DNA from 2 places in the Fictibacillus sp. KU28468 genome. Region 1 is predicted to be linked to the other one. Evidence: riboswitches for the same ligand, from Rfam matches in the RefSeq annotation. Region 1 holds a riboswitch; the other holds the start of a gene.
What was found. A riboswitch is a leader RNA that binds a small molecule or an ion and turns the genes downstream of it on or off. The one in region 1 is predicted to bind cobalamin.
Positions count from the first base shown of each region.

Region 2: it holds a riboswitch for cobalamin, as region 1 does, so the genes downstream of both, OKX00_RS15135 (ribonucleoside-diphosphate reductase subunit alpha) here and metE (5-methyltetrahydropteroyltriglutamate--homocysteine S-methyltransferase) in region 1, are expected to answer to the same signal.

Region 1 is NZ_CP110666.1:3,043,208-3,046,342, forward strand. Features, by position in the region: gene OKX00_RS15825 (CHASE3 domain-containing protein) at 1-1,268, opposite strand, end outside; cobalamin riboswitch at 1,438-1,632, shown strand; gene metE (5-methyltetrahydropteroyltriglutamate--homocysteine S-methyltransferase) at 1,790-3,135, shown strand, end outside.
Region 2 is NZ_CP110666.1:2,922,066-2,925,200, forward strand. Features, by position in the region: gene OKX00_RS15135 (ribonucleoside-diphosphate reductase subunit alpha) at 1-1,327, opposite strand, end outside; cobalamin riboswitch at 1,498-1,700, opposite strand; gene OKX00_RS15140 (CBS domain-containing protein) at 1,751-2,173, opposite strand; gene OKX00_RS15145 (Fur-regulated basic protein FbpA) at 2,307-2,510, opposite strand; gene OKX00_RS15150 (MogA/MoaB family molybdenum cofactor biosynthesis protein) at 2,657-3,135, opposite strand, start outside.

The DNA of each region.
Region 1 (3,135 bases):
CCAATCACACTGTCGATGGTCAGGCCAAAAGTTTTTGTTGCGTTTTCGATCAGCTCAATGTGCTGTTCTGTAAATGTGTCAAGTGAAGCAAGTTCCAAAACTGCGATCACTTCCTGCTCATTCAGAACAGGGGCAATCAGCAAGCTCTTAGGACGAACTTCTCCAAGCCCTGTACCAATGACTTGATAATCCGCGGGCAGCCTGTCCACCACAAGGATGCGTTTCTCAGACACACATTGCCCGATAAGGCCTTCCCCCTGTTTAAACGCCTCTCGCCCTGGTTCTCCGATAGGCTCTGAAAACGAACCTTTTTTAACGTATCGGGATTGTTCTCCGCTCCCTTCCCGGATATAGAGAGCACCCATGGAGGCCTGCGTTAAGTGGGCAACACCTGTAACAAATTTCTCTCCCAGCACTTTAATCGTAGATGTTCCCTGATATCTTTCGACTACCTGATTCGTGCTGGACTGCAGCCATTCCCTCTGCTCAACTTTATCAAGCAGTTCATTGGTCGCTTCAGCCAGGTCTTTGATTTCATCTTTCGTTTTTACATGTATGCGCTGGGTAACGTCACCGTTAGATGACATAGCCGTAATGGAACTTACAACAGCCTTAATGGTATTAATGATCGAGCCTGAAACAAAAGACGCAATAAGTGATGAAACAGCCACAACAATAACCAATAAAGAAAAGAGCCCTGTTTTCAGGAATTTGTTCTGCTCGTCAAGCCTGTCCGCCCGTTCTTTCGTCAAGCCTTTTTCAGTGGTTCTGAACGTGTCAAACTGGCTGCGGATCTGTTCTACACTTTGGCTGCCTACATCTTTTTTAATGAGAGAGAGAACTTCTCCATCCTTGTTTTCCTTCTTCAGCTGAATCGACGGATTTCCTGTTTTCTGGAGCCAATTGTGAATGGATTTATTAATTTCCTCGAGCCTATTTTGCTGTGCTGGATTATCGGCAATCAGCCCATAGAGCTTTTTATAATCGTTTTCCAAACTGTTCATTGCCAGGTTAAAGGGTTTAAGATAGCTCTCATCCCCGGTAATAATAAAACCGCGCTGCCCGTTTTCCATATCGAGAACCTGCTTTTCAATCTCGTTTGTCAGCGAATGAATTTCTATGTCATGATTAATAATAAAATTCCGCTCTTTTTGCATAGAGGCAATCTGATTATTTACTGCTACTATTGATACGATCAGACAAAGAATAATCACTAGATATCCAGCAAAAATTTTTGCGCGGATTCCAAATCTGTTTCTCCCTATCATTCTATCATCCTGCCTTTATTATTTTCATAGTTATCCACCTTTATTATAAACAACATTTACCTATATAGATAGCTGGAAGTAAAGTAATTCCACATCTTCTCTCTGCTTTTGATGCGTTGACTTCCTATTTTAGATATGATAGGCTTGTCTAAATTTTCAAAATCAAATTACATAATAGTGGAGACAAGGTTCCATTGCACAAATGCAATGGATGAAAAAGGGAAGCCCGGTGAAAATCCGGCACGGTCCCGCCACTGTAAAAGGAAACGAGCTCATAATGACCACTGGCCAGCAGGTTGGGAAGGGATGCAGCTCGGTATATAACCCTTGAGTCAGGAGACCTGCCTTGTTTCAACAACACTGTTTTAACCTACGGGAGATAGGGAGGTGTTAGATTCTTGCATACAATGGGGTTTACTCTACCCTTTTTCAGGCATTTCTAACGTTCTGTCACTGGCGTTGGGAATGCTTTTTTGTTTTTATTGCCATATTTAGTATCTAAAAGAATGGAGAGATGACACATGAAAACGAGCAACTTGGGATATCCCCGTATCGGCAGCAATCGGGAGTGGAAAAGAGCACTGGAAGCATTTTGGAAAGGAGAACTGACGGAAGCCAGTTTTCTGCAGCAGATGGAACAGATCAGGCTTGCAAATCTGCAAAAGCAAAAAGACATGGGCATAGATATTATTCCAGTCAATGATTTTACACTTTATGATCACATGCTCGATATGTCAGTGATGTTCGGGCTGGTGCCAAAAAGATTTGAAGCAGTGGAAAATCCTCTCTCCCTTTACTTTGGCATGGCAAGAGGAAAACAAGAAGCCGTTGCGTGTGAAATGACCAAATGGTTTAACACAAACTACCATTATATCGTGCCGGAATGGGAAGACCGTGCGCCGAGGTTAGTGGAAAACAGGCCTCTTACCGCTTACAAGGAAGCAAAGGAGAAGCTTGGGATTGAAGGAAAACCGGTTATTGTCGGGCCTGTTACTTTTATAAAATGTGCAAAAGGATACCTTCCCGAACAGGAAGACACGCTGCTTTCCCAACTTGTCCCGTTATACTGCCGAATTCTTCAGGAACTGGAACAGGCGGGCGCCCAATGGATTCAAATCGACGAGCCCATTCTCGTTACTTCCCTATCCAAAGAAGAACTATCAGTATCCAAGAAAATCTATGAACAGTTCCATAAAGCCGCTTCCGGTCTTAATATTATGCTGCAGACGTACTTTGAGAGCGCAGAGCATTACAAAGAAATCATTCAGTTCCCTGTCCAGGGGATCGGACTGGATTTTGTCCATGGCGAAAAAACACTGGATGAGATGCGTCTGCATGGGTTCCCAGAGGATAAAGTGCTGGGTGCAGGCATACTTGACGGCAGAAATATATGGCGTGCTAATTTGAGCCAAAAGCAAGAGCTTATACTCCAGCTTGAAGAACTGGCTGCATCCGAACGAATATGGATCCAGCCCTCCTGCAGCTTGCTTCATGTCCCTGTTTCAGCCAAACACGAACATTCCCTTCCGCAAGAACTATACAACAGTCTTGCCTTTGCTGACGAAAAACTGGAAGAACTGCGATTGCTGTCATCACCTTCGCAACAAGAAGCAATAAAGAAGTATGATGATGCTCTTTACTTGCTAAACAGCTCTCCGGCAAGAAACCGGACGGAGGTTTTATGGGAGGTTGAAAAAGCTCAAGGCAAAGACCTCAAGCGGAATCAGCCTTACATGAACAGAAAACAAAAACAGCAGGAAGTTTGGAACCTCCCTCTCCTCCCTACGACAACCATTGGAAGCTTTCCACAGACCCCGGAAGTAAAGCAGGCCCGGGGGAAACATAAGCGAGGGGAATGGACGAAAGC
Region 2 (3,135 bases), 120 kb from region 1:
GGGCAATTTCCGTGCAAAGATTGCTGCAGTAGACCATTCCGGCATGCTTATTCGGGTTAGCCCGATTAACCGTGTCCCGGTAAAACATATACGGAACTCCCGTTTCCAGCTGGCTTTTCATGATTCTTTTAAAAATTTCAATGGCTGATACAACGTCATAGCCTCCTGAACCTTTTTCACCCAAAAGCCCTTGTTCGGCTGCGGCAACGCACTCATCATATTTATCGCGGAAACTGCCTTTGCCGGGTTCTTCATCAAAAAAATCATCCAGTTCATAGCCCATCACTTTTTTTACCGTATAAGGATCAAACAGATACCAGTCTTCTCTAGACTCTGCCTTTTCCATAAATAAATCCGGAACGCAGAGGCCCAAAAACAGGTCATGAACCCGCTGCCGTTCGTCACCATTATTCAGCTTGGCGTCAAGAAAGGAAAAAAGATCTTTGCCGAACACATTGTAGTAGATGGCGATAGCTCCCTTTCTCTGTCCAAGCTGATCGACACTGACCGCTGTCTGGTTCAACAGCTTCGCCCATGGAATAATGCCCGATGAATTGCCCTTGAATCCTCTTATTTCTGAACCAAGGCTTCTGATCTTGCCAAGGTAAACGGAGATCCCGCCTCCGCCTTTCGAGAGCGTTGCTGCATCTGTTGTAGAATCATAGATTCCTCGAAGGCTGTCATCCATCGTATCGATGAAGCAGCTTGACAGCTGGCCATAGCTTTTACCCGCATTGGCAAGTGTAGGAGTTGCCACGGTCATATACAGGTTCGACATTGCCCAGTACGCTTCTTTAATCAGCTCCATGCGGCGGTCTGAAGGTTCGTTGAACATCAAGGACATCGCGATGATCATAAAACGTTCCTGAGGCAATTCAAACACTTTGCCTTCATGCGATTTGGCAAGATAACGGTCAGCCAATGTACGAAGTCCTATATATGTAAAAAGTTCATCCCTTTGAGGGACAATCATCGCTTCAAGCTCATCTATTTCTTCTGGTGAATAGCTGCTTAACAGGTTCTTATCATAGATTCCTTTGTCTGTCAGTGTACGAATTAATCCATAGAAGTGGCCATATCCATGAACTCCTTGTCTCCCCCTGTTTTTTACTGCATCCGAGTAGATTTTTTTAAGATGAATTCTTCCTGCGACGAAGGTCCAATCCGGCTCATGCATTGAAATTCTTTCAAGTGCATGCAAAATAGCCATATTCATCGCTTCTGTTTGAGAACTGCTTTTATCAGCATAATAGCCTACCTGTTCTGTATACTCTTCCTTTTTATCAAGCTGGGGAAAGCCCAATAGAATTTCATCCAGCCAATTCATAACAAGATGATCTGTTCCGCCTGCTATAACCAAAGTCAAATCTCCTCCTCTAAAAATCCGCAAAATAAAAAGGCCCATCCAGTGGATGAGCCTAAAAAAACGACACGAGTTATAAGAATCAAAAATAGCAGTAAAGTGTGCCGTTTTTGCTTCTCAATCCCCGAAGAATCAAAATCGTGAAACAAAAAGGCAGGTCTACTGGCTAATGCTTCCTCCTACTCTGAGCCTTCCCATGTAAAAGCCACACGATCGTGCGCGTTTCTTACACAGTGGATTCTCATTTCGTCCACATGACAGTTGCGGGGACAGCTCCGGATTGTTTTACCGGATTCCCTATTAAGTCTTACTAGACACCTCTTGTTTCAAATACTATATTTAGTTTAATATATTTACTTTCACACTAAATATAGTATTTGTCAACACCTAGTTTTCATTTATTTTGTTATTCCATATTGTATTTGCGCAGTACTTAATGATGTCCCGGCGGCGGATAATCCCAATAAAATGCCCGTCGTCGTCAGTTACCGGAATAAAGTTCTGGTCAGTTGCCAACGTAATTAAATCTTCCATATTTGAATTGATTGATACTGAGATGTTGTTCACACGCTGTGGAACATCCTTCAGTTTTGTTTTCACCACATCGTAGAAGCCAAGGTCGAACGCTTCTTTCAATTTCCAAAGCAGATCCCCTTCTGTGAGCGTACCGACATACTGCCCTTCCTCTGAAACAAGGGGAACAGATGTATATTTGTGATAAGAAAGCTTCTCCAATGCCTGCCTGATGGTCGATTCAGGATTCAAATATTTAACCTCTTCTTTAGGCAATAGATAAAAAGCTATGTTCATGCTGTGATCTCCTTTAACCATAAAATGCAGCCGTTCTTTTCTACTATAACAAAAAATAAAATAGATGAGCAGTAATAAGCCATCACAAAAAAAAAGCCCTAAGAAGGACACATACGTTCTATTGTCTATTCCCTCACTGTGTTTTATTTAAACTTATTTTGCCAGGGTCCATCCCATAATTTTGCTGAAAAAGCCAGCTTTTATATTCTTCTTCCAATTCAGTCAATGGCCATGTGGAAAGCTCTGCTTCCACTTCTTTGCTTATCCCGTTTTTCTTTAGCATCTGAATAAGGAAATTCTTCCTCTCTTCAACGGCCTTCCGCAATAATCCGCCCATCATTTCCTCCCGTTAAAGCGTTTTCATAGTATAGTATACGTGGATCCAATTAAATAGTTTCAGCATCCATGGCTCTTTACTGAAATTTATTGGATAGAGTATACATTTATGACCACTAAACGGAAGATCTGACTTGTTTTTCTTCTTTATAAATCTTTATTGATTTCCCGAATGACATGAGAGACCTCGGGGAGAATCAGCTTTTTCATGGCTAAAGCTGCCGCTCCTGTAGATCCGGGCATTGCAAAAACCGCTGTGGAGCCAACAACTCCTGCCGCTGCTCTGCTCAGAATGGCTGCAGATCCAATATCCTCGGTATAACTTAACATCCTGAAAAGCTCGCCAAAACCTGTAATTTCCTTTGTAAACAATGGTTTTAGCGTTTCAATGGTAACATCCCTGGCAGCAATGCCAGTCCCGCCATTAATTAAAATAGCCTGGATATTACTTGCTTCACACCCAGCCAAGACAGCAGATTCAATTTCCTCTCGCTCATCTTTTACAATTACATAGTCTCCCACTGTATGGCCGTTCAGCGTTAACTCCTCTTTTATAAGGGTGCCGCTGCGATCGGTTTCTTCTGTTCTCGTATCACTCACAGTAATAATTTTGCAGCAGACAGAAG